2 linked regions of the Chitinimonas arctica genome follow. Each later gene encodes a partner of the first gene's protein in a complex. Links are inferred from orthologs where the notes say so. Each region holds a gene or a part of one and is shown on either strand. Other genes may lie near its edges. The genes, in order: secA and secY.

Evidence for each region.
Region 2: the proteins of secA (region 1) and secY are in contact, whole or in part, in a crystal structure (PDB 3DIN), measured with the Thermotoga maritima proteins. The link is inferred for Chitinimonas arctica from one-to-one orthologs. Residues at the interface, in WP_004082002.1 of Thermotoga maritima: Glu261, Ala262, Arg263, Lys300, Ala301, Arg302, Thr303, Ile304, Ile305, Leu323, Tyr324, Asp325, Pro326, Val329, Ser330, Tyr333, Ile336, Lys340, Phe345, Val349, Glu363, Phe364, Tyr374, Ser375, Gly376, Gly377, Glu393, Ile395, Thr482, Ser483; in WP_004081795.1 of Thermotoga maritima: Glu108, Gly109, Glu110, Glu111, Ala236, Glu237, Arg238, Arg239, Ile240, Thr241, Ile242, Gln243, Tyr244, Ala245, Arg246, Arg247, Val248, Thr249, Gly250, Arg251, Arg252, Val253, Tyr254, Gly256, Ala257, Ser258, Thr259, Tyr260, Leu261, Pro262.

Annotation. Positions count from the first base shown.
Region 1 is NZ_CP041730.1:2,298,893-2,316,207, reverse strand. The notes cover bases 8,725-11,988. They hold secA (preprotein translocase subunit SecA), read left to right. Parts: upstream 8,725-9,079; coding sequence 9,080-11,788; downstream 11,789-11,988. Other genes in these bases: FNU76_RS10525 (substrate-binding periplasmic protein), read right to left, coding at 11,859-11,988; FNU76_RS10535 (M23 family metallopeptidase), read left to right, coding at 8,725-8,922. In the rest of the region: FNU76_RS10575 (bifunctional diguanylate cyclase/phosphodiesterase), read right to left, coding at 1-955; FNU76_RS10570 (transglutaminase-like cysteine peptidase), read right to left, coding at 1,002-1,595; FNU76_RS10565 (TolC family outer membrane protein), read left to right, coding at 1,915-3,324; FNU76_RS10560 (NAD-dependent epimerase), read right to left, coding at 3,338-4,333; FNU76_RS10555 (glycosyltransferase family 2 protein), read right to left, coding at 4,330-5,097; waaC (lipopolysaccharide heptosyltransferase I), read left to right, coding at 5,142-6,098; waaA (lipid IV(A) 3-deoxy-D-manno-octulosonic acid transferase), read left to right, coding at 6,095-7,336; FNU76_RS10540 (DciA family protein), read right to left, coding at 7,528-7,971; more of FNU76_RS10535, read left to right, coding at 8,011-8,724; more of FNU76_RS10525, read right to left, coding at 11,989-12,632; FNU76_RS10520 (response regulator transcription factor), read right to left, coding at 12,703-13,308; FNU76_RS10515 (PAS domain-containing sensor histidine kinase), read right to left, coding at 13,298-15,601; FNU76_RS10510 (TRAP transporter substrate-binding protein), read left to right, coding at 15,789-16,787; FNU76_RS10505 (tyrosine recombinase XerC), read right to left, coding at 16,796-17,315. UniProt on the Escherichia coli protein: Required for protein export, interacts with the SecYEG preprotein conducting channel.
Region 2 is NZ_CP041730.1:1,851,655-1,860,763, reverse strand. What follows is about bases 5,980-8,788. They hold secY (preprotein translocase subunit SecY), read left to right. Parts: upstream 5,980-6,630; coding sequence 6,631-7,947; downstream 7,948-8,788. Other genes in these bases: rpsK (30S ribosomal protein S11), read left to right, coding at 8,634-8,788; rpsM (30S ribosomal protein S13), read left to right, coding at 8,254-8,616; rpmJ (50S ribosomal protein L36), read left to right, coding at 8,066-8,179; rplO (50S ribosomal protein L15), read left to right, coding at 6,174-6,608; rpmD (50S ribosomal protein L30), read left to right, coding at 5,988-6,173. In the rest of the region: rplB (50S ribosomal protein L2), read left to right, coding at 1-178; rpsS (30S ribosomal protein S19), read left to right, coding at 185-460; rplV (50S ribosomal protein L22), read left to right, coding at 469-798; rpsC (30S ribosomal protein S3), read left to right, coding at 806-1,510; rplP (50S ribosomal protein L16), read left to right, coding at 1,494-1,910; rpmC (50S ribosomal protein L29), read left to right, coding at 1,912-2,100; rpsQ (30S ribosomal protein S17), read left to right, coding at 2,101-2,364; rplN (50S ribosomal protein L14), read left to right, coding at 2,588-2,956; rplX (50S ribosomal protein L24), read left to right, coding at 2,967-3,284; rplE (50S ribosomal protein L5), read left to right, coding at 3,290-3,829; rpsN (30S ribosomal protein S14), read left to right, coding at 3,838-4,143; rpsH (30S ribosomal protein S8), read left to right, coding at 4,155-4,550; rplF (50S ribosomal protein L6), read left to right, coding at 4,562-5,095; rplR (50S ribosomal protein L18), read left to right, coding at 5,110-5,463; more of rpsE, read left to right, coding at 5,474-5,979; more of rpsK, read left to right, coding at 8,789-9,026; rpsD (30S ribosomal protein S4), read left to right, coding at 9,042-9,109. UniProt on the Escherichia coli protein: The central subunit of the protein translocation channel SecYEG. Consists of two halves formed by TMs 1-5 and 6-10.

The sequences.
Region 1 (17,315 bases):
CGAAATCGGCGCCGTTCAATCTCGCCAACAGCCAATCCTGCCCTGCCGGCAGGCCGGCCTGCAACTGTGCGCCGACGCGGCGGATATAGCCGTCGGCCTCGGCGCGGCCCAGGCTGCGGTTGATGCCCAGCAGGTCGTGCAGGCGGATCAGCAGCAATGCGCCACGGGCGGCGGCGCCCTCATCCGCCAATGTCTGCCGCAGCCGGCCGAGAAAGTGGTCGCGATTGGGTAGGCCGGTCAGGGCGTCGCGGTTGGCGGCGCCGCGCAGATCTTCGATCCGGGCCGCCTGCTCGGCAAACATGGCTTTTACCCGGTCCACCATCAGATTCATGCTGCGCACCACCCTGCGCAGTTCGGTGACATTGGGCTCGGCGATGGTGATGAAGTTACGCTTGCCGATTGCATCCGCCTGCACCATCAATTGACTGAGCGGCCGCCGCACCCAGCGTATCAAGGCAAATACGGCCATGGCCGACAACATCCCCGTCAGTGCCATCACCAGCAGGAAATTACGCGCCCCCAACCAAAGCGACTCGTAGGCAAAGCGTTCGTGCGCGACCAGGACCACCTTGCCGGCCTGATTCCAGCCATCCGATACCATGCCGGTCCCGGCTTCCACATGCAGCGGCATCAGCCGGCTGAACCAGGCCGGCACCCGTGCGCTATCGGCATCGTTGCGGCGCTCCACCCGAACCCGGCCGTGCACATCCTCGAAGCGGATCATGCGGAAATGGCCGGAATCGAACAGGGCGCTGACCAGCAGCTCGGTGGTCGCCAGGTCCTTGCTTTGTTGCGACATCGACAAGGCCAGCGAAGCGGCGCTATCCGCGCTTTGCGCCATCAGCTGCTGCTCCAGGTACTGGCGGGCGCTGGCAAGATTGACCGCGAAACCGCCCAGGAAGGCCAGCAGGGTGGACAGTAGCACCACCAGCCATAGCTGCCGTAGCAAGGACATCGTTATTCCCCTTTCGATGCGGCGCACCGCGTGCGGACAGCGCGATTCATAGTTCAAAGCCCTCGGTCTGCATTCTGGCCACCAGGTCTTTCCAGCGCGATAGCCGATCCACCGAGGACTTGGCCTGTCCGCCGCCGGCTACCCAGATGCCGTCGCTGTTGAAGCTGAATACCGGCGAAAGATCCGGCCGGCGCGAGGCGGGGCGGATATCGCCCAGCAGATTGTCCAGTACCAGTGGCTCCGCGTCCGGCTGGGCATAATAGGCAAGCACCATATGCGCTTGCGAGACCGTGCTGTTCAGGCCGCCTATCTTGGCCTTGACATAGGTCAGGCGCAGTTTGGCGGGCGCCATGCCCATCAATTGCAGGCTGAAATATTTGGCAATGACAAAATCCTCGCAATCCCCACTGCCGCGACCCAGGGTTTCCATGGGCGTGGCCCAGAAATCCGCTTGATTCCATATCGTTATATCTTCGCCGAAGCTGACTTGGCGATTGAAGAAATCATTGGCGCGCTTGAGTTGTTCCATTTCACCCACGCCGGCGCCACCACCGACCAGCTCGCGCCAGCTGTTGAAGCGCGGCACTGCGGCAACGCCCCAGCGTTGGCTGAATGCCTTCAGCAGGCGATCGAAATCCACCGCTGAATATGCTAATGACATTATTAATAAGCAGGCTGCCAAGCCGCTCAAATATAACGGTACGCTGCGCTTTATTGCGCCAGTCGAGGGATATAAACCGGTCCTGTTCATGAAGCGGGTGGTAATTGGTACGCCGGTACAACGATTTATCCGCAAGGTGAATAAGGAAAGCCTGAATAGTAGTAGTTAGCGCGATATGTAAAATAAACAAATATGGGTCGCTATAATCCAGTGCGCTGCCAAGCCCTGGCGGCGATGCCAGACCGCTGTTGGAACGTATCGGACATTTCGCATTGGACGTCCTTGGAGTGTGTGGAAATTGAAGACTAGAACAAACTACCGGCTGGCATTGACCAGCTTGGGCTTGTCCGTCGTAACGGCCTACGCCCAGGCACCCGTGGATCTGAAGTCGGCCGTCGAGCAGGCGGTGCTGCAGCACCCGGAAGTCCGCTTGCGCCATAGCAATCTGGACGCCGCCGGCGAGGAGCAAAGCGCGGCACGCGGCGCCTGGCTGCCGCGTTTGGACGTGCAGGCGATTGCCGGCAGGGAGCGCAAGGAAACCCCCACGCTGGGGTCGTCCCGTTCTTATTCGCATCCCAGTACCTTGGTGGAATTGCGTCAGACCCTGTTCGATGGCTTCGCCACCAGTAGCGAGGTACGCCGGCTCGGACATAATCGGCAGACCCGCTATTACGAATTGCTGGCCACCAGCGACGAGGTCGCCCTGGAGGCGGCGCGGGCCTATATCGATGTATTGCGCTACCGCGAATTGACTGAATTGGCGCGCAATAATTACGGCACGCATGCCGAGATTCATGGCCAGCTGAACAAGCGCGTCACGGCCGGCGTCGGGCGGCGGGTCGATCTGGAGCAGGCAGCCGGGCGTCTGGCGCTGGCGGAATCGAACTGGTTGACGGAATCAAGCAATCTGCACGACGTATCGGCCCGTTACCAGCGCTTGGTGGGCGATTTACCCGCGCCGACCTTGGCCAAGCTACCGCCCCTGGAAGCGGCGTTGCCCCGGCGCGAAGGCTTTCTCGCCGAGACGATTTCGCGCAATCCGTCTTTCCTGGCCGCCGTCGCGACCATACGCGCCAACCGTGCCGATACCGATGTGCGCCGCGCCGGCCGCTGGCCCACCTTGGAGCTGCGTGCGAGCCAGACCCACCAGCGCAACGAGAATGGCGTAAGCGGCACCTATCGCGACAGCGCCGTGCAACTGGTGCTCAACTACAATCTTTTCCGCGGCGGTGCCGACAACGCCCGTGTCCGGCAATTCGAGGCCCAGCTCAATGCCGCTTACGAGCTGCGCGACAAAACCTGCCGCGATATTCGCCAGACGGCCCAGATCGCCTTCAACGATATCCAAAGATTGGGTGCGCAGCTGGGCTTGCTGAACCAGCACGAGCTGTCCACCGCCAAGGCGCGCGATGCCTATCGCCAGCAATTCGATATCGGCCAACGGTCCTTGCTGGACCTGCTCGATACCGAGAACGAGCTGTTCGAGGCACGCCGCGCCTTGAGCAATGGCGAATACGATCTGCAACTGGCACGGGTAAAGGTATTGTCCTACTCCAGCCGCCTATTGGGCGCCTTGCAGTTGCGGCCACCGCAGGCAAAAGAACCGGAACAGCCGGGCGGCGTTGCCGAGGACGACAATCTGCTGCGTTGCAGTACCGAATTGCCGCCCGGCCTGACCCTGGACAAGCGCAACCTGCCCACGCCGTAACGGCCGTACGGCATCAAACCTGGTGGTATTCCCGATACCACGCCACAAAGCGCTGCAAACCGCTGGCAAGCGGCGTCGAAGGGGCAAAGCCGGTGAGCTGGCTGAGCCGGTCGGTGTCGGCATAGGTGGCCGGCACATCGCCGGCCTGCATGCCGACCAGTTCCTTGATCGCCTGCTGGCCCAGGGCGGCTTCCAAGGTCTCGATAAAGCCCAGCAGGGGTACCGACTGATGGTTGCCGATATTCATCAGCCGCCACGGTGCCCAGCTTTCATCGGCCCGGCTGCCGTCGCCGCCCGCGACGGGGGGCAGCGGCAGCAGCTTGACGATGCCGTCGACGATATCGTCGATAAAGGTAAAGTCCCTCAGCAATTGGCCATGATTGAAAACCTTGATCGGCCGCCCGGCCAGGATGGCCGAGGTAAACAGCCAGGGCGCCATATCCGGCCTGCCCCAGGGGCCATAGACCGTGAAAAAGCGCAGCCCGGTACAGGGAGTGCCGTAAAGATGGGCATAGGCATGGGCCATCGCCTCGTTGGCTTTCTTGGTGGCGGCGTAAAGGCTGACCGGATGGTCGGTATTGTCGGCTTCCCTGAACGGCACGCTGGCATTCTGGCCATAGACGCTTGAGCTGCTGGCATAGACCAGGTGCGATACCGGCTGGTGGCGGCAAGCCTCCAGCAGATTGACGAAGCCGACCAGGTTGGCCTGTACATAGGCATCCGGGTTCTGCAGCGAATAGCGCACGCCCGCCTGCGCGGCCAGGTGGATGACCGCATCGAAACCTTCGGCGGCGAACAAGGCCTGCAGTTTGCCGGGCGCGGCGATTTCCAGTTGTTCGAAACGAAACCCGGCCAGCGGGCGCAATTGCGCCAACCGGGCCTGTTTCAGGCTGACGGCGTAGTAATCATTGAGGTTATCTATCCCCACCACCTGGTGGCCGGCGGCCAGCAGCGACTGCACGGTGTGCATGCCGATAAACCCGGCGGCGCCGGTAACAAGAATCTTCATGGCTGGCTCGAATCGGTGTGGCGCCAGCGTTCCATCAGCTTGGCGTATTTGATAAAGGCAAAAAAACTGCCGATGGCGATATGGGCGAACCCGGCCGCGCCATCCAGCCATCCCCCACGGATAAAATAGAAGCGCAGGAAGCGGGCCAAGGGCGAGCTGACCAGCTTGAAAGGATGGGTTCGCTTGCCTTCGCTGAACAGCTTCTCCACCTGCATATCGGTATAACGGTTCTGCTTGCTTAGATAGGCGGTCAGGTCTTCCGCCGAATCGTGCAGCAGATCGCCGGCCAGGGTGGCGACTTCGCCGTGGCTGACGATCACCTTCTCGTGCACTGCGTCTTCGCTCCAGCCGGCATGGCGGCGGTCGAACAGGCGCAGGCACCAGTCCGGATAGGCTTCGCCGTGGCGCAGATAGCGTCCGAAGAAGCGGTTGCGGCGAGCGCAGCGGAAAGCGTTTGCGGTTGGCTGCCGTAGTGCGGCACGGATGCCGGCGATCAATTCGGGGGTCAGCCGCTCGTCGGCATCCAGGCACAGCACCCAGTCGTTGCGCGCCATGCCGACGGCCATACGCTTTTGCGGACCGAAGCCCAGGAAACCCTGTTGCGCCACCCGGGCGTTGAAACGGGCGGCGATGGCCTGGGTGTCATCGCTGCTGCCCGAATCGAGCACCACGATCTCATCCACCAATTCGCGCGCCGACTCCAGGCAGGCGGCCAATTGGTGGGCCGCGTTGCGCGTGATAAGGACCAGGCTGATTTTTTGCATGTGCGGATTTTAGCTGAGCCTGGGCCCGCCGTTATAATCGCGCCATGCCGAAAATCCTCCTGGTGCGCCTATCTTCCATGGGCGACGTGATCCATAACCTACCCGCGGTGACCGACCTGGTCGCGCATTACCCGAATGCCGAGCTGCACTGGGCGGTGGAAGAAGGCTTCGCCGACCTGCCAGGCCTGCATCCCGCCATCGGCAAGATCAAGCCCTTTGCCTTGCGCCGTTGGCGCAAACAGCCACTGTCGCGCCAGAGTTGGCGCGAGTTCCAGGCTTTTCGCGCCGGTCTGAAGGCCGAACGCTACGACCTGGTCATCGATTCGCAAGGCTTATTGAAAAGCGCCCTGGTGGCGCGCAGCAGCGGCGCCGCCATCGCCGGTTTCGACCGGCACGGCGCGCGTGAGCCGCTGGCCAGCTATCTCTATGATCGCCGCTATGCCGTTCCTTCGACGCTGCATGTGATCGAGCGCAATCGCCTGCTGACCGGACAGGCGTTGGGCTACCGTCCGGGCGCCCTGCTCGATTACGGCATCCGTGCGCCCGCCTGCGCGCTGCCATGGCGGCCAGCGGGCGACTATGCCGTGCTGCTGACGGCCACCAGCCGCGACGACAAGCTCTGGGACGAGGCCAATTGGATCGGTTTGGGTCGGCATCTGCTGGCTCAGGGTTTGCGCCCGGTGTTGCCGTGGGGTGGCGAACGCGAACGCGAGCGGGCGGAGCGCATCGTGGCACAGCTACCCGGCGCGGTAGTGGCGCCCCGTTTGAGCTTGGCCGAGGCAGCCCGCTTGCTGGCCGATGGGCGGGTGGCGATCGGTGTCGATACGGGGCTGATGCATCTGGCCGCCGCGCTGGGGATACCCAGCATCGCCTTGTTTTGCGCCTCCGATCCGGGCATGACCGGCGTACTGGCGGCGGGTTTTGCCGTCAATCTCGGCAGCCGTGGCCAGGCGCCTGGCCTGGCGGAAGTCCAGGCCACCCTGGCGCGGGCACTCGCGTGATCTGGCGTCGGCTCTATACCCTTACCTGGTGGCTGGTGCTGCCGCTGGCATTCTTCTATCTGTGGCGGCGCGGCGGCAAGCAAGCCGATTACCGGCGCAACTGGGGCGAGCGGCTGGGGTACTACCCGGCGCGCTCGCCGCGCCCCTTGATCTGGCTGCATGCCGTCTCGGTCGGTGAAACCCGTGCCGCGGTGGGTTTGGTCCGGGCGCTGCGCCTGCGCCATCCCGATCACGGCATCCTGCTTACCCAGATGACCCCGACCGGGCGCGATACGGCCCGACAGCTGTTCGGCGACGAGATCGAGGTCGCCTACCTGCCCTATGACCTACCTGGCGCAGTCGACCGTTTCTTGCGGCATTTTCGGCCGACGTTCGGCGTGCTGCTGGAAATGGAGCTATGGCCCAATCTGATCCATGGCGCCGCGCAACAGGGCGTGCCGCTTTTCCTGATCAATGCGCGGCTGTCGGCCAAGTCCTTGCGCGGCTATCGCAAGGTTGCACGGCTGCTGCGCCCCGCGCTGGCCAAACTGGCGGGTGTGGCGGCGCAGAGCGCCGACGATGCCGAGCGGCTGGCCGAACTGGGTGTGGCAGCGCCGCAAGTGATGGGCAATCTGAAATTCGACTTCACGCCCGATCCCACCCAATTGGCGCAAGGCAAGGTCTGGCGCGAGCGGTTCGGCGACCGTCCGGTCTGGCTGGCGGCGAGTACCCGCGAAGGCGAGGAAGCGCTGTTGCTGGCCAAACCCCTGCCGGCCGATGGCTTGCTGATCCTGGTGCCGCGCCATCCGCAGCGTTTCGACGAGGTCGCGAATTTGCTGGCACAGCATCAGCTGGCCTATGTGCGCCGCAGCCAATGGGACGGCGAACGACCTTTACCGCCTGGTACGCAGGTGCTGCTGGGCGATAGCATGGGAGAGATGGCCGCCTGGTTCGCCGCCGCCGATGTGGCCTTTGTCGGCGGCAGCCTGCTTGATTTCGGCTGCCACAGCGTGATCGAACCCTGCGCACAAGGGGTGCCGGTCCTGGTCGGGCCTTCCAGCTACAACTTTGCCGAAGCGGTCAGCGAAGCGGTCAGCGTCGGTGCGGCGCGGCAATTGGCGGATGTGGCAACCCTGATGACCACACTGACAGCCTTGCTGGCCGACCCCGCCGAACGCGATCGCATGGGCGAGGCCGGCCGGGCATTTGTTGCCGCCCATCGCGGTGCGCTGGCCCGGGCGCAGGAGATGCTGCCCTAAGATAAATGCCGCATATCGAGAATCTGGCCTTTTTCGATGTCTCTTGATTCTGGATAAGCGCGTACCGAGCAGCGATCTCTTACTGAAAGAGGTGAGGAAATTGTGCGTGGATTTGTCCGAGCAAAGATAGTTTTGGCTGCCACGCCTAGACGGAACACGCAGCGCGGCGCCTTCAATACGCCTATTTTTCCCTAACCACGCGGCCCCCTGCTCCGCTTCGCCACCATCGCCGCCAAGGCATCGCGCAGAGGCGAAGGGGGCAGATCCGTGGCGGCGGCGGACAGCGCGGTCAAGGCGGCCGGGCTCAATTCCAGCGTACGTTTTGACGGCTTTTGTTGGTGCGGCAGCAGTTCGACTTGAATTCGGCAGCGAATTGCGTTAATTTTCAAGCCCTTATCATTTAGCTGCAGCACGAGACGTGCTTCCATCTGCCTAAGCTTGGCCGCGACAGCCGCACTGCGGGTCGATACCAGCAGGCAATCTCCCTCGATTCCCACCACGTCGCTCAGCTTGGCGAGGCCGGCCGGCAGCACGGCCTGCCACTGTCCGCCCAGTTGGCGCTGGGCTTTGGCCAGTTTGGCGAGGCGTGCCAGCTGCGGCGAATCGAGGAAGCTTTGGAAGGCGCGTGTGCTCATGGGTTTGCAGCCCGCTGCGGCAAGGCTATAGAAATAGGCATGAATATCATTCTGGTTTCAAACCGCCTTTCGCGCGCGGTGACCCTGGGGCCACGCCATCTATGGCTGGTGGCCATCTTCTGTGGGTTGGCATTGTTCGGCTTGCTGACGGTAGCCAGCTGGGCAACCTATAACCTGACCCGTAGCCTGGGCATCTCGCTGCCTACTTTACCGGGTGTGCCGGTGACGCAACAGCGCCAAATCGATTTGCTGGCGGTCCGGCTGGGGCAGATGCAGGCGCAATTGGTCCGCCTGGATGGCCTGACCCGCCGTGTGGCCGATCGTACCGGCATCGATGCCAAGCCCTTCCAGAGCAATATTGCCGCGCCGCAAGGCGGTGCCATGTCCTCGCTGCCCGAACGTTCCCTGAACCTGGCGCAGCTGCAGGCCCTGGTTGGCGGCGCCGATGGCAAGATCGAAAACGCCATCGACCAGTACGATCTGTTCGATACCATCCTGACCCAGCGCAAACTCAATACCTTCCAGGCGCCGGCCAATCTGCCGACCGCCGCCGGGGTGCGCTCCTCGGCCTATGGCTGGCGCATCGATCCCTTCGACGGCCGGCAGACTTTCCACGAAGGCATAGACTTCGTCGGCGACGTGGGAACCGCTATTTTTGCCGCTGCCGGCGGCAAGGTGCTCAAGGCGGAGTACCACAACGAGTATGGTAATATGGTCGAAATTGAGCATGGCAACGGTATAATCAGTCGCTACGCACACGCCTCGCAGTTGCTGGTCAAGGTCGGCGAGGAAGTCAGGACCGGCCAGAAATTGGCACTGCTGGGTAGTACCGGCCGTTCGACCGGCCCCCATCTGCACTTCGAGATACGTTACAAGGGTGTGCCGCAGAACCCGTTGTATTTCCTGCAGCTGGGCGCCAAGCCCGCGACAGTCAAATTGGCGTCCGATTGAAATAGCATGTGATGGCCCCATCTTGGGTGGGTAGGCATGGCCTAGTGCCTAGGAATTCATACTGCACGGCGGATCGGTTTTCCCCGGTCCGCCGTGTTTTTGCGCATACGCGCGACGACTTGAACAAGGTTGGCCGAATGGCCTGTCTGGAAATACGATGATCGCTTCCCTTCTGAAGAAAGTATTCGGTAGCCGAAATGACCGGCTGCTTAAGCTGTACGGTGTCACCGTTCGCCAGATCAACGCTCTGGAAGGCCAGATGCAGGCGTTGTCGGATACCGAGCTGCAGGCCAAGACCGCCGAGTTCAAGGAGCGCCTGGGCAAGGGCGAGACGCCGGCCGATATCCTGCCGGAAGCCTTCGCGGTGTGCCGTGAAGCGTCCAAGCGGGTCATGAACATGCGCCATTTCGATGTGCAGCTGATCGGCGGCATGGCGCTCAACGACGGCAAGATCGCCGAAATGCGCACCGGTGAGGGCAAGACCCTGGTCGGCACCCTGCCCACCTACCTGAATGCCTTGTCCGGCAAGGGTGTGCACGTGGTCACGGTGAATGATTACCTGGCCCAGCGCGATGCCAATACCATGGCCAAGCTGTATAACTTCCTCGGCCTGACCGTCGGGGTCAACCTCGGCCAGATGCCGCCCGACCAGAAGCGCGTGGCCTACGGCTCGGATATCACCTACGGTACCAACAACGAATTCGGCTTCGACTATCTGCGCGACAATATGGCCTATACGGCGCCCGAGCGGGTGCAGCGCGGCTTGAACTTCGCCGTGGTGGACGAAGTGGACTCCATCCTGATCGACGAAGCCCGCACCCCGCTGATCATCTCCGGCCAGGCCGACGACAATATCGACCTGTATGCCCAGATCAACCTGCTGGCGCCGAAATTGACCCGCCAGGAGAAGGAAGACAGCACCGAGGGCGATTTTTGGGTGGATGAGAAGGCCCACCAGGTGATCCTGTCCGAACAAGGCCACGAGCACGCCGAGCAGTTGCTGACGGAGGCAGGCCTGATCGGCCCGGGCGACAGCCTGTACGCCACCACCAATATCGGCTTGATGCACCATCTGTATGCGGCCTTGCGTGCCCATGCCCTGTATCACCGGGACCAGCATTACGTGGTGCAGGATGGCGAGGTCGTCATCGTGGACGAGTTCACCGGTCGCCTGATGTCGGGCCGGCGCTGGGGCGAAGGCCTGCACCAGGCGGTGGAAGCCAAGGAAGGTTTGGTGATCAACAAGGAAAACCAGACCCTCGCCACCATTACCCTGCAGAATTATTTCCGGATGTATAGCAAGCTGTCCGGCATGACCGGTACGGCCGATACCGAAGCCTACGAATTCCAGCAGATCTACGGTCTGGAAACCGTCATTATTCCGACCAACCGTCCCATGGTTCGTCGCGACATGAACGATCAGGTGTTCCGCACCTCGGCCGAAAAGTTCGGCGCCATCCTGGTCGATATCAAGGATTGCCAGGAGCGCGGCCAGCCGGTGCTGGTCGGTACCACCTCCATCGAGAATTCCGAGCTCCTGTCCAGCCAGCTGACCGAAGCCGGTTATGCGCACAATGTCTTGAATGCCAAGCAGCATGCCCGCGAAGCCGAGATCATCGTGCAGGCGGGTAGCCCCGGCATGATCACCATCGCCACCAATATGGCCGGCCGTGGGACCGACATCGTGCTGGGCGGCAATATCGAGCCGCAGATCAAGCGGGTAGAGGCCGATGCCTCTCTGTCCGAAACCGAAAAGCGCCTGGCGGTGGACAAGCTGCGCGCCGAGTGGACCATCCTGCACGACAAGGTCGTCGCGTCGGGTGGCTTGCATATCATCGGTACCGAACGGCATGAAAGCCGCCGGATCGACAACCAGTTGCGTGGCCGCGCGGGCCGCCAGGGCGACCCGGGTTCCAGCCGTTTCTACCTGGGTATGGAAGACCAGTTGCTGCGTATCTTCGCCGCCGACCGGATCGGCGCGCTGATGGAACGTCTCAAGTTGCCGGAAGGCGAAGCGATCGAGTCGAGCCTGCTGAGCCGGGCCATCGAAAATGCCCAGCGCAAGGTGGAAGGCCGCAACTTCGATATCCGTAAGCAACTGCTGGAGTACGACGACGTCTCCAACGAACAGCGCAAAGCCATCTACGCCCAGCGCAACGAGTTGCTGGAATCGACCGATATTTCCGAGACCATCGCCAATCTGCGCGATGGCGTGCTCGCCGATACGGTGGAACAGTACCTCCCCGCCGGCAGCATGGAAGAACAGTGGGATGTCCCTGGCCTGGAAAAAGCCCTGCTTGAATTCCAGCTGACCGTGCCGGTGAGCCAGTGGCTCAAGGACGAAACCGCGCTGGAAATCGAACAGCTGAAGGAACGGGTGGTTGCCGCCGCGCGCGATGCCTATATCGCCAAGACCGATGCGGTCGGCGTGGACGTGATGCGTCATTTCGAGCGGGCACTGATGCTGCAGATCCTCGACCAGCACTGGCGCGAACACCTTTCCTCGCTGGACCATCTGCGTCAGGGCATCCATCTGCGCAGCTACGGCCAGAAGAATCCCAAGCAGGAATACAAGCGCGAAGCCTTCGAGCTGTTCGAAGGCCTGCTGATGCAGATTCGCCGCGAAGTGGTGCAGTTGGTGATGACCGTGCAGATCCGCTCGCAGGAAGATGTGGAAGCGCTGGCTCAGCACGATGAGCCGGAGATGCAGTTCCATCACGCCGATTACGACGAAGCGCTGGCCGCCAAGCCCGCCGACAACGCAGCGGATCCGCAGACCCGAGCGTATGAAAAAATCGGCCGCAATGATCTCTGCCCCTGCGGTTCGGGTCAGAAATACAAGCATTGCCACGGCAAGCTAGCCTAAAGCAAGCCTTGGAAAATCCGTCATTCCGGTGCCTGCCGGAATGACGGTGGTGGGCACCGGGGCCATGCCCTTACGGTTGCCACCTGGCGATGATCGCGCCTAATTCCCCACTTTGTTGCAGCTTCAGAAGTGCATCGCTCAAGCGTTCCTGCACCAGCGGCGCCTTGGCGCGGAACAGGGCCAGCTGGAAGCTGTAACTGTCGATGGCGGTGGGCAGGATTTCAATTTCCTCGCTTAGGCCGGCCGATTCGATTTCCCGGCTGAGGCCTTGCAGGCGGTAGTAGAAGAAGCGGCCGCGACGATTCTTCAGTTTGATCAGATTGCCTTGCGGCGTGGTGGCGGAGCTGTCCACCGACTGATGGGACAAGCGCTTCAGGCGCTCGATGACGCCGCTACCGGCAACCGCCAGCACGATATTATCGTTGCCCATCTTATGTACATCGTCCCAGCTGGTGGGTCTGGCCGGATCGCCGCGCCGGATGGCAAAGCCATAGTGGGCCTGGTACAGAGGCGGTTCGATAAACTGGAATTTGGCCGCCCGCGCGGTATTGTTGATCAGCGCGCAGGCCAGGTCCAGCTCGCCCACTTCCAGCATCCGCTCTATGCGGGGCAGGGGAAAAACCTGCTGGTCACCGCTGAAGCGCAGGCTTGGCTCGATTTTTTCGATGGCGCGCATGACCTCGATACAGATACCGCCGACCTGGCCATCCGCATGGAGGGTGAATTTAGGGGCGGCGCCATCCTGCGCCGCGGTGCGCAGCACAATTTCCGGCGCGGCGCCTGCCGCCGCGGAGCTTGCCATGGCGGCGAGCAGCAGCGTCGCGAAAAGCCAGCGTGCGGACATCGGTCATCCCCCTTCTCCTGCCGCGAGATGCGGCTATCCTTGGTGGCGACGACAAGCCCGCTCGTGGTCGCTAGCCCAGTTCCTTCAGCAGATTAGCCAACTCCACCGCCGATTTCACCCCCATCTTTTCCAATACCCGGGCACGATGGACCTCGACGGTCTTCATGCTGATATCGAGGCTATCGGCGATCTGCTTGTTCAGCTTGCCGTCCAGGAAGAGTGCCATCACTTCCTTTTCGCGCGGTGTCAGCTCGGCCAGCCGACGTTCGATCTGGCGGCGCGTTTCCCATGTCTGGCGGCGTTCGGTGTCCAGCAGCAGGCATTGTTCCACCAGGCTGACCAAGGCATTGTCGTCGAACGGCTTCTCGATGAAATCGACCGCACCATGCTTCAAGGCGGCCACCGCTTGCGGGACATCGCCGTGGCCGGTAAGGAAGACGGTAGGCGGCGTATAGGCGCGCGCGGTCAGGGTCTGGAACAGTTCCATGCCACCCATGCCGGGCATACGCAGATCCAGCACCAGGCAGGCGAAGCGGCTGACGTCGCGGTCCGCCAGCAGCGCTGCGGCGGATTCGAAGGTGGCGAGCTGATGGCCGCGCGAGGCGAACAACCACTTCAGCGCGTCGCGCACGGCGGCGTCGTCGTCAACCAGGGCAATACGGGGATCAGACGGCATGATGTTCGGTTTCCTTGAAAATGGGTTGAGTGGCCAAGGGCAGGCTCACCACGAAGCGGCTTCCGCCGCCTTCGCGAGCCTCGACGGCCAGGCGACCCTGGTGATGTTCGACGATGGTACGGCAGATATTCAAGCCCATGCCCATGCCCTCCGCCTTGGTGGTATAGAAAGGGCGGAATAATTTCTCCACATCGTCGCTGGCGATGCCGGGACCGCGGTCGGCCACGATCATATCCAGCCAGTCACCGCGCGTGCGGGTTTCGACGGTCAATTCGCAGCGCTCCTGCGGGCCTTCCACCATCGCCTCGATGGCGTTCTTGCATAGATTGAACAATACCTGCTCAAGCATCACCCTGTCCGCAAACAACTCGGTATCGTCGGCCACGCGAATCTCCACCAAGCGCACGAAATGGCGATTGAGCGGCGCGGCCAGCAGCGACAGCACCGTGTCCAGCAGATCGCCTACCCGGCAGACCGAGCGCTTCGGCTCGCGCTTTTGCACGAACTCGCGGATGCCGCGGATGATGGCACCCGCCCGCCGTGCCTGTTCGGAAATCTTGTCCAGTGCGCCATCCAGCTCTTCCGGGCGGAGCTGCCGGCTGGCGACCAGATTGCGGCAAGCGGTGCTGTAGCTGGAGATGGCCGCCAGCGGCTGGTTCAGTTCATGTGCCAGGCTGGAAGCGATCTCGCCCATGGCGATCAGGCGGGCGGTCTGCTGCAGCTTTTCGGTCTGCTGCCTTTCCCGGTCGGCAGCCTGTTTACGCTCGCTGACGTCGGTGGCGATATCCAGCCAGACGCGCGATTGGTCCACCCACAGGGTTTCGCGCCGATGATGCTGGTACCAGCGGCCCAATACCGGATCGAACCATTCGCCGCCGGGATCGGCGTGACGCAGGGGTAGTGCGCAAAGCGGTCCATCCGGCGCGGTCAGGCGGAAAGCTTCGCGGAAGGCACGGTTCGACAGCAGCAGTTCGCCGTTGCGGCGGTCGGTGACCGCCACGGCGGCGTCCAGCCCGTTCAGCACGGCCACGAAGCGCTCGTGCGATGCCTTCAAGGCTTCCCGCTCGCGTTTGAGTTCGGTGACGTCGGTCATGGAGGCCACCCAGCCGGTATGGCGGCCCTCGCCGTCGATCAGCGGGCTGGAGTAAAGCCGCACATCGAAACGCTCGCCGCTTTTGCGCTGGTAGCGTAGCGAAAATCCGTTCATCGGACATTCGCCACGCAAGATGGCGGCGAAGATCTGCGCGCACTGGTTGGTGGTCTCCGGCGCCCAATAAGGGAAGGGGGGCGTGCCGCCCAGCAGCTCTTCCGCTTCGAAGCCCACCATGCGGCAAAAAGCCGGATTGACGTGCAAGGTACGGCCTTCGCGATCGGTGGCGAACACCCCGGAGACCAGGGAATCCTCCAGCGCCTGGCGCATATTCATTTCGCGCAGCATGGCTCGCTCGGCGGTCAGGCGCTCGCGCATATGGCGCTTGAGTACCCACAGCGACCACAGCATCAGTGCCGACAGTCCGGCCAGTACCCAGTAGAGCGCATGTTGCCAGAGCGGCCAGCCGGTCAGGAAGATACGGGCGCGCAGGCGCAAGCCGTAGCCGGGCGGGTCCAGGGCGACGTCATAGCTGAGTGGCCCGGCGTCCGGCAGGGGCTGCTCCGGCCTTGCCGCCAGGGTATCGCCGTCCAGATTGACGATGCCCAGTTGGAAACGCTTGGCGATCCACCACGGCACATAATTGCGCAACAGACCCTTCAGCGAAACGATGGCGACGAAGGCGCCCAAGGTGCGATTGCCCTGCACCGCCGGAAAGGACAGGGCGACGGCCTGGCCGGCACCGGGAAAATCGAAAGGCGGTGTGCTGGAGGCGATACCGATCCGGGCGGAGCGCTGTAGCGGCTCGATGACGGCGGGCACCATCTGCAGGGGGGCCATCGATTGGGCCGGATAACTCCAGACGGCGTCGCCGAATTCATTGGTGTAGGCGATGGCCAGCACTTCGGGGCTGCTGGTCATGATATCGGCGGCGCGGCCATAAAAAGCGCCTTCGCTGATGTCGCCGCGCACCAGGTCATGCGCCATGCCTTCCAATTGCTTCTGCCTGGCGGTCAATTCGGCACGTAATGCACGATCCTGCCACAGCACCGCTTCCACCAGCTCGTCGTGCTGGCGCTGCCGCTCGTTATTGCGGATAAACAGCAGCAAAGCGACGCCGACCGCCAGGAAGCAGATCAGGGCCAGGTTGGGCATGGCCCACAACCAGCGGGCCGGTCGCGGCAGATTGGAAGTGCGTTTCATCAGACGAACCATATGACCCCGAGCCCCCCTTGCCGCTTGGGGCTTTCCCGTATGAGGCAAAAGCCGAGGCGATAGGCGATGCGATTAACTAATCTTCGATAGGGCGCCTTGGGCTGACCGAGCCGCCCTGGCGTCCTCCGAGGCTTATGTAAAGTGGACCGGCAATCTGGTCCGGGAGAATAGAACCATGCGATTTGCCCTCTTGCTGCTTGCCTGCCTGAGTACCCTGGGAAGCGCCGCTGCGAACGATACCATCCTGATCAAGTTCAGCCACGTGGTGGCGCCCGATACACCCAAGGGCCGCGCCGCCGAGAAGTTCAAGGAACTGGCCGAGAAGATGAGCGCCGGACGGGTCAAGGTACAACTCTATCCGAACGGCCAGCTCTACAAGGACCGCGAAGAAATGGCGGCCTTGCAGCGCAATGCCGTGCAGATACTCGCGCCCTCCCTGTCCAAATTCGGTGCCTTGGGTTTGCGCCAGTTCGAGCTGTTCGACCTGCCGTATATCTTCCCGAACGACAAGGTATTGTACCGGGTGATGGACGGCGAGATCGGCCAGGGCTTGCTGCGCCAGCTGAACAGCAAGGGCATCGTCGGCCTGGCCTATTGGGACAACGGCTTCAAGCATTTTTCCGCCAACCGGCCTTTGCGCACCCCCGCCGACTTCAAGGGATTGCGCATGCGCATTCAAGCCTCCAAGGTTTTGGAGGCGCAGATGAAGTCGCTGGGCGCGGTGCCCAAGGTGATCGCCTTCTCGGAGGTCTATAGCGCCCTGCAGCAGCAAGTGATCGATGGCGCCGAAAACCCGGAATCCAATTTCCGTACCCAGCGCATGCACGAGGTGCAAAAGCACCTGACCTTGTCGCAGCACGGCTACGTCGGCTATGCGGTGATCGTGAACAAGACATTCTGGGAGGGTCTGCCGACCGATCTCCGGGCACAGCTCAGCACCGCCATGCAATTGGCCACGGCCTACGAGCGGCAGATCGCCGACGAGGAAAATCGACGGGCGCTGGAGGAGGTACGGGCGGCCCATACCACCGAGATCTACGTGCTGCCGCTGGCCGACCGGGAAATATTACGCAAGCAGATGCTACCGGTGCACCGTGAGTTTCTCGATATCATCGGCAAGGACCTGATCTACGGCACCTATCGGATCGCCGCCGAGGTGGCGGCCGGCAAGTAGGCGCGCGGCTATTCCGCTCCATCCTTGTCCTGTGCCCTGGGATGGGCGCTGTCATACACCGCCGCCAGGTGCTGGAAGTCCAGCAAGGTATAGACCTGGGTGGTGGCGATACTGGCATGGCCCAGCAGTTCCTGGGTGGCCCGCAGATCCTGGCTGCCTTGCAGAAAATGGCTGGCGCAGGCATGGCGCAACCGGTGCGGATGCAGGTGGTCCGGCAGACCCAGCTTGACCGACCACTCGGCCAGGCGCAGCTGCACCGCCCGCGTGCTCATGCGGCGGCCAAAGCGGTTCAGGAACAGGGCGGCGTCGCCGGTTTGCGGTAAGGAGGCCCTATCCTGCAACCAGTCCTGGATAGTGTGGATCGCCATCTCGCCCACCGGCACCAAGCGTACCTTGCCACCCTTGCCGAGCACTTGAAGGGTGGCGCCCGCGTCGCGGAAATCCTCGCAATCGACCCCCACCAGTTCAGATACGCGCAAGCCGGAACTATAGGCCAGTTCGTACATGGCGCGGTCGCGGCGGGCCAGC
Region 2 (9,109 bases), 450 kb from region 1 along the record:
CGTTCGCGGTACGGCGATGAACCCGATCGATCACCCGCACGGTGGTGGTGAAGGTCGTACTGGTGAAGGTCGCGTGCCTGTTAGCCCATGGGGTACCCCGGCTAAGGGTTACCGTACCCGTAGCAACAAGCGCACTGACAACATGATTGTGCGCCGCCGGTATTCGAATAAGGGGTAATTAGACATGTCTCGTTCCGTTAAAAAAGGCCCGTTCGTCGACGCCCATCTGCTCAAGAAGATCGAAGCAGTGCGCGCGACCCACGACAAGCGCCCGGTAAAGACCTGGTCCCGTCGTTCTACCGTGCTGCCCGACTTTGTCGGTCTGACCATCGCGGTGCACAACGGTAAACAACATATTCCCGTGTACATCAACGAGAACATGGTTGGTCATAAGCTAGGCGAATTCTCGCTGACCCGTACGTTCAAGGGTCATGCCGCCGACAAAAAAGCCAAGAGGTAACAGAGATTATGCAAACCTCCGCTATTTTGACTGGCGCTCGTCTTTCGGCTCAAAAAGCGCGCCTGGTTGCTGACCTGGTGCGTGGCAAGCCGGTTGAGCAGGCGCTTAATATCCTGACCTTCAGCCCGAAAAAGGGCGCGGTCATCATCAAGAAGTTGTTGTTGTCTGCGGTTGCCAACGCCGAGCACAATGACGGCGTCGATATCGACGCGCTCAAGGTGGCGACCATTTATGTGGACAAGGGCCCGAGTCTCAAGCGTTTTTCCGCCCGTGCAAAGGGTCGCGGAAACCGCATCGAGAAGCAGACCTGCCACATCACCTTGACCGTGGGCGAGTGAGAACGATATGGGTCAGAAAATTCATCCGACGGGTTTCCGTCTTGCCGTAAATAAGAACTGGGCTTCGAAGTGGTATGCGAATAGCAAAAACTTCCCAGCCATGCTCGCCGAAGATATCAAGGTGCGCGAGTTTCTGAAGAAGAAGCTGGCAAACGCCTCGGTTGGTCGCGTCGTTATCGAGCGTCCCGCCAAGAACGCCCGCATCACCATTCATAGCGCCCGTCCAGGCGTCGTGATTGGCAAGAAGGGCGAAGATATCGAATTGCTCAAGCGCGACCTGGTCAAGCTGATGGGCGTGCCGGTTCACATCAACATCGAAGAAATCCGCAAGCCGGAAACCGATGCGCAAGTGATTGCCGATTCGATCGCCTCGCAGCTGGAAAAGCGCGTGATGTTCCGTCGCGCCATGAAGCGTGCCATGCAAAACGCCATGCGTCTGGGTGCCCAAGGCATCAAGATCATGTCGTCGGGCCGTCTCAATGGTATCGAAATCGCCCGTACCGAGTGGTACCGTGAAGGCCGCGTGCCTTTGCATACCCTGCGTGCCGATATCGATTACGCCACTTCGGAAGCCAAGACGACCTACGGGATCATCGGCATCAAGGTGTGGGTCTATAAGGGCGAGGTCAAGGCCGGCGAGCAAGTAGTCGTCCAGCCGGAACAAGCCGAACGCAAGCCGCGAAAGGGGCCTCGAAATGCTGCAGCCAACTAGACTTAAGTACCGCAAACAGCAGAAGGGCCGCAACACCGGCGTCGCTACTCGCGGTAACAAGGTCAGCTTCGGTGAGTGGGGTCTGAAGGCCATCGGCCGTGGCCGTTTGACTGCTCGCCAGATCGAAGCCGCCCGTCGCGCCATGACTCGTCATATCAAGCGTGGCGGCCGCGTGTGGATCCGTGTATTCCCGGACAAGCCGATTTCTTCCAAGCCCGCCGAAGTCCGGATGGGTAATGGTAAAGGTAATCCGGAATACTACGTTGCCGAGATTCAGCCAGGTAAGGTGCTGTACGAGATGGACGGCGTGGACGAGACTCTCGCCCGCGAAGCCTTCCGTCTGGCTGCCGCCAAGCTGCCGATCGCGACGACTTTCGTAACCCGAAATGTGGGGCAGTGAGATGAAAACGACTGAATTGCGTAACAAATCGGTCGATGAGCTCAAAGTTGAGCTTACCTCGCTCCTGAAGGCCCAGTTCGGCCTGCGCATGCAGCTGGCTACCCAGCAGCTTGCCAAGACCAGCGAACTGAAGCGCGTTCGCCGCGATATCGCGCGCGTTCGCACCATCCTGGCTCAGAAGGTGGCGTAAATGACCGAGACCAAACTGAAACGTTCGCTGACTGGCCGTGTGGTCAGCGACAAGATGGACAAGACCGTGACCGTGCTGGTCGAGCGTAAAGTGAAGCACCCGCTCTACGGCAAGATCATTCGCTTGTCCAAGAAGTACCACGCTCACGATGAAACCAACGCCTACGGCGAAGGCGACATGGTGACGATCGAAGAAACCCGTCCGCTTTCCAAGACCAAGTCCTGGATCGTGACGGCACTCATCGAGAAGGCACGCAACGTTTGATTGTGATTTTTAATCACTTTTTGCGTAAATAGCTTGCCAGGGCATTCTACGACTTGTAGAATGCCCTGCTGTTTATCCTTCGTCAAAAGTGGCGTCCTGCTGCCGATGGCTTAGGAATTGTCTCCCTTACGGGGTCCAAAACTGGCCGTTGTGCCGTGGTTCGCCGCGGTACTGCCGGAAATTTTCCGGCGGACGTTGACGGGTTAAGTTGGAGTTTGTTTACATGATTCAAATGCAATCCATGCTGGATGTTGCCGATAACACCGGTGCGCGTTCTGTAATGTGCATCAAGGTGCTGGGTGGCTCTAAGCGTCGTTACGCTTCGGTAGGTGATGTCATCAAGGTGACCATCAAGGACGCCGCACCGCGTGGCCGTGTGAAGAAGGGCGACGTTTATAACGCCGTCGTTGTTCGCACCGCAAAGGGTGTTCGTCGTTCGGATGGCCAGCTCATCAAGTTTGATGGCAATGCCGCCGTGCTCCTCAACAACAAGCTTGAGCCGATCGGCACCCGTATCTTCGGACCGGTGACGCGTGAACTGCGCACCGAGCGCTTCATGAAGATCGTCTCACTCGCGCCAGAAGTGCTGTAAGGGGTCGCGCATGAACAAGATTCGTAAAGGCGACGAAGTCGTCGTCATCACCGGTAAAGACAAAGGTAAGCGCGGCACCGTTTTGCGCGTCCTGATCGACGACAAGGTCGTCGTTGAAGGCATCAATGTCGTCAAGAAGCACCAGAAGCCTAATCCGGTTCGCGGTGTTGTGGGCGGTATTGTTGATAAGACGATGCCAATTCAGGTTTCTAACGTCGCCATCTTCAACAAGGCAACCCAAAAGGCCGACCGCGTTGGCTTCAAGGTGCTGGACGATGGCAAAAAAGTTCGCGTGTTCAAGTCGAACGGCGAAGTGGTTGGGGGCTAAAGAATATGGCTCGTTTGCAAGAATTCTACAAAGAAACAGTCGTTCCGCAGCTTACTGAAAAGTTCGGCTACAAGTCGATCATGGAAGTGCCGCGCATCGAAAAGATCACCATCAACATGGGTGTAGGCGAAGCTGTGGCCGATAAGAAGGTCATGGAACACGCCGTTGGCGACCTGACCAAGATCGCCGGCCAAAAGCCCGTTGTGACCCTGTCGAAGAAGTCGATCGCCGGTTTCAAGATTCGTGACAACTACCCCGTCGGCTGCAAGGTTACCCTGCGCCGCGAGCGGATGTTCGAATTCCTGGATCGTCTGGTGACCGTGGCCATGCCACGTATCCGCGACTTCCGTGGTGTGTCTGGTAAGTCTTTCGATGGCCGTGGTAACTACAACATGGGCGTCAAGGAACAGATCATTTTCCCGGAAATCGAATACGACAAGATCGACGCGCTGCGTGGTATGAATATCACCATCACGACGACCGCGAAGACCGACGAAGAAGCCCGTGCGCTGCTCGCCGCGTTCAAGTTTCCGTTTAAGAACTGAGGTTTGCCATGGCTAAACTTGCTTTGATCAACCGTCAAAAAAAGCGCGAGAAGCTGGTGGAGAAATTTTCCCCAAAGCGCGAGCAGTTGCTGGCAATCATCAATGACCAGAACCTGAGCGACGAAGAGCGTTTCGCTGCCCGCCTGAAGTTGCAGGCTTTGCCGCGTAATGCTAATCCGACTCGCCTGCGCAACCGTTGTGCTATCACCGGTCGTCCGCGTGGCGTGTTCCGTAAGTTCGGCCTCGGCCGTAACAAGTTGCGTGAGATTGCCATGCGTGGCGAAATCCCAGGCGTCGTCAAGGCCAGCTGGTAAGGAGATCACGAATGAGTATGCATGATCCCATCGCCGATATGCTGACCCGCATCCGTAACGCTCAGCGTGCGGACAAGCCGTCGGTAACGATGCCTTCCTCCAAGCTGAAAGTAGCCATTGCTACCGTGCTCAAGGATGAAGGTTATATCGAAAACTTCGCTGTTAGCGGCGATGAAAAGAAGCCCCAGCTCGATATCGAGCTCAAGTACTACGCGGGTCGTCCGGTTATTGAGCGCATTGATCGTGTCTCCAAGCCAGGTTTGCGTATTTACAAGGGTGTGGACGACATTCCCAAGGTCATGAACGGCCTCGGTATCGCCATTGTCTCCACCTCCATGGGTGTGATGACTGATCGCAAAGCACGCGCCCAAGGTATCGGTGGCGAGCTCTTGTGCTACGTGGCGTAAGGAGCTGAGTAATGTCCCGTGTAGCTAAAAACCCTATCGTCCTGCCGGCTGGTGTCGAAGTCAGCATCGCCGCAGGCGCGATTGTAGTGAAGGGCCCGCTGGGCTCGGCTTCCCGTCCTCTGGACGCTGCTGTCGAGATCAAGGTCGAGAACAATGCCCTGGTTTTCAAGGCTGTTGACGAGAGCAAGCATTCCCGGGCTATGTCCGGCACCATGCGCGCCCTGCTCAACAACATTGTGACCGGCGTTTCCAAAGGTTTTGAGCGCAAGCTTCTGCTGGTCGGCGTGGGCTATCGTGCCCAAGCCCAAGGCGAGCTGCTCAACCTGACCCTTGGTTTCTCGCACCCTGTTGCCCACAAGATGCCGGCTGGTGTCAAAGTTGAAACCCCATCGCAGACCGAAATTCTGCTGAAGGGCGTAGACAAGCAGCAGGTTGGTCAGGTCGCCGCTGAAATTCGCGCTTATCGTCCGCCAGAGCCTTACAAGGGCAAGGGTGTTCGCTATAGCGACGAAACGGTGACCCTGAAAGAAACCAAGAAGAAGTAATCGAGGCTGAAATCATGGACAAGAACGAAACACGTCTGCGCAGGGCCCGCAAAACCCGTGCCCGTATCGCTGGCTTGAAAGTGGTGCGCCTGTCGGTTCATCGCACCAACAGCCATATCTACGCCCAGGTCATCGATGAGACCGGTGGCAAGGTGCTGGCCAGTGCGTCGTCGCTGGAAGTTGATTTCCGCAAGGAAGTCAGCAACGGTGGCAACACGACCGCGGCAGCTGCTGTTGGTAAGCGCATCGCCGAAAAGGCCAAGGCTGCCGGCGTTACCGCCGTCGCCTTCGACCGCTCGGGCTTTCATTACCACGGTCGCGTGAAAGCGCTGGCCGACGCGGCGCGCGAAGCCGGCCTCGAATTCTAAGGAGTCAAACATGGCGAAGTCTGAGATCGAAGACCGCGGCGATGGCCTGCGGGAAAAGATGATCAGCGTCAACCGCGTCACCAAGGTGGTGAAAGGTGGCCGGATCATGGGTTTCGCCGCACTGACCGTGGTCGGTGACGGTGATGGTCGTATCGGTATGGGTAAGGGCAAGTCCAAGGAAGTGCCCGTAGCCGTACAGAAAGCAATGGAAGAAGCCCGTCGCAAGCTGGTGAAGATCAGCCTGAAGAACGGTACCGTACAGCATGCTGTGATGGGTAAGCACGGTGCTACCACCGTGTTTATGCAGCCCGCTGCCGACGGTGCCGGTATCAAGGCTGGCGGCCCGATGCGTGCGGTATTCGAAGTGATGGGCGTAACCAATATTTCGGCCAAGTGCCACGGTTCGACCAATCCTTACAACCTCGTTCGCGCTACCTTGGATGCATTGTCCAAGCTGCGTAGCCCGGCTGAAATCGCTGCGAAGCGTGGCAAGGCTATCGAGGATATCGTGGGAGCCGAGTCCAATGGCTAATGCTCGCATGATTAAAGTAACGCTCGTCAAGAGCTTGATTGGCCGTCTCGAAGCACACAAGGCGTGTGCTCGTGGTCTGGGTCTGAAGAAAATCAACCAATCGGTTGAGGTTATCGACACCCCGGAAAACCGCGGCATGATCAACAAGATCAGCTACCTGCTGAAAAGCGAGAGCTAAATGGAACTGAATACGATCAAGCCCGCTGAGGGCGCTAAGCACGCTTACAAGCGCGTTGGCCGTGGCATCGGTTCAGGCCTTGGCAAAACTTGTGGCCGTGGCCACAAGGGTCAGAAGTCCCGTTCCGGTGGTTTCCACAAGGTGGGTTTCGAAGGCGGTCAAATGCCTTTGCAACGTCGCCTGCCGAAGCGTGGCTTCAAGTCCCTGACCAAGGGCCTGACCGCTCAAGTGCGCACGGGTGATCTGAGCCGTTTGCCGGTTGATGATGTCGATTTGCTGGTGTTGAAGCAAGCCGGCCTGGTGCCTCACGGCGCTCGGGCTGCCAAGCTGATCCTGGCCGGCACTGTCGAGAAGGCTGTCAAGCTGCGTGGCGTACTGGCGACTGCCGGTGCCCGTGCCGCATTGGAAGCTGCTGGCGGCAGCATCACTGAATAAAGCTTGAGATAAGGCGATATACGTGGCAAATCCTGCGATGGCCAGTACCGCGAGCAAGTTTGCGGATCTGAAAAAGCGAATTTGGTTCCTGATCGGAGCCCTGATCGTTTATCGCATTGGCGCGCATATCCCCATCCCCGGTATTGATCCGGTAGCCTTGGCCAAGCTCTTCGACATGTCGAAGAGCGGGGCCGGGCTTTTGAACATGTTCAACATGTTCTCTGGTGGGGCCTTGTCGCGTGCGACGATTTTTTCAATAGGGATCATGCCCTACATCTCCGCTTCCATCATCTTGCAGCTGGGCTCGGAAGTCGTGCCGCAGTTGAAGGAGATGAAGAAGGAAGGGGAGGCCGGACGGCGTAAGATCACTCAGTACACCCGCTATCTCACGGTTGCGATTGCAACGGTGCAGAGTTTTTCCGCGGCGAGCTGGGTTGTCTCCCAGAATTTGTTGATTCCAGGCGCGAACGTGTATGAGTTTTACACGACCGCGATGATCTCCCTCGTTACAGGCACGATGTTCCTGATGTGGCTGGGCGAGCAGATTACCGAGCGTGGTCTGGGCAATGGCATCTCGATCCTGATTTTTTCGGGTATCGCGGCTGGCATTCCCTCGTCGATCGGGCAGGTGCTGGAACTGACCAGTCAGGGCAACCTGTCTGCCTGGGCTGTCTTGCTTCTGGGTGCGGGCGCGATATTGCTTATTGCCGGTGTGGTATTTGTGGAACGCGGTCAGCGTAAGGTCTTGGTGAACTACGCCAAGCGCCAGGTTGGTAACCGGGTCATGCAAGGCCAGAGTACGCATTTGCCGCTTAAATTGAACATGGCTGGTGTGATTCCGCCGATTTTTGCTTCGAGCATCATTCTTTTTCCCGCGACGCTTTTTTCGATGAGCGGGAATTGGGGTTCGTTCTCGTGGCTCAAACGGGTGGGTGACATGCTGCATCCAGGCCAACCACTGTATGTGCTGCTGTACGCGGCTGCGATTATCTTCTTCTGTTACTTCTATACCGCCTTGGTGTTCAATCCCAAGGAAACGGCAGACAATCTGAAGAAGAGCGGTGCCTTCATTCCGGGAATTCGTCCGGGTGATCAAACCGCGAAGTACATCGAGCGAGTAATTTTGCGCTTGACCCTGATCGGTGCGGTCTATATCACCACCGTCTGTCTGATTCCGGAATTCTTGTTGCTGCAGTCGAAGCTTCCCTTCTACTTTGGCGGTACGTCTCTCCTGATCGTGGTAGTGGTGACGATGGATTTCATGGCGCAAGTTCAGTCTTACTTGTTGTCCCACCAGTACGAGAGTTTGCTGAAGAAGGCGAACTTCAAGGCTGGCTAAACAACAGGCTTGCGGCTAACGATAGGTAACCCGTACGAGTCATGTAGAAGATCGGCGTTGTAACGCTTAGATTTTTTCTATTCGAAATGGCGCGTCTTTTATTGAAAAGGATAGAGCGATGCGAGTTCAAGCTTCGGTCAAGAAAATCTGCCGTAACTGTAAGGTCATTCGTCGCAATCGTGTTGTGCGCGTGATCTGTACTGATCCACGGCACAAGCAACGTCAGGGTTAAGCTGCGCGACAGTTGTCGTCGGCTAGTCTTGGTGCTAGAATCCGCAACTTTTAAATTTTGGGGTAACGAGAATCATGGCCCGTATTGCTGGGGTAAACATTCCCAATCATCAGCATACCGTCATTGGCCTTCAGGCCATTTACGGAATCGGACAGACTCGCGCCAAGGCTATCTGCGCTATCTCCGCTGTTCCTGCCGATCGTAAGATCAAGGACCTGACGGATGCGGAGATGGACAAACTGCGCGAAGAAGTCGGCAAGTTCACGGTAGAGGGCGACCTGCGCCGTGAGATCACTATGAGCATTAAGCGTCTGATGGACCTAGGGTGTTATCGCGGTCTGCGCCATCGCAAGGGCTTGCCCGCGCGTGGTCAGCGCACTAGGACGAACGCGCGTACCCGTAAGGGCCCGCGTAAGTCGATAGCTGGGAAGAAGTAAGCACTTAAGGAATAGCAATGGCTAAAGCAAACACAGTGCGTGTACGGAAGAAAGTCAAAAAGGTCGTATCTGAAGGGATCGTGCATGTTCACGCTTCGTTCAACAATACGATCGTAACCATCACCGATCGTCAAGGGAATGCACTTTCTTGGGCTACCTCGGGCGGTGCTGGGTTTAAAGGCTCTCGGAAGAGTACACCGTTCGCGGCTCAGGTAGCTGCGGAGCATGCTGGTAAAGTTGCCCAAGAATACGGTGTAAAGAACCTCGAAGTGCGTATCAAGGGACCCGGCCCCGGCCGCGATTCCGCTGTGCGTGCGTTGAATGCGCTGGGCTTCAAGATTACCAGCATTTCCGACGTTACCCCCGTACCGCACAACGGCTGTCGTCCGCCGAAAAAACGTCGTATTTAATTCCGGAGACCCGAGATGGCACGTTATATCGGACCGAAATGTAAACTTTCGCGCCGCGAAGGCACTGATCTATTTCTGAAGAG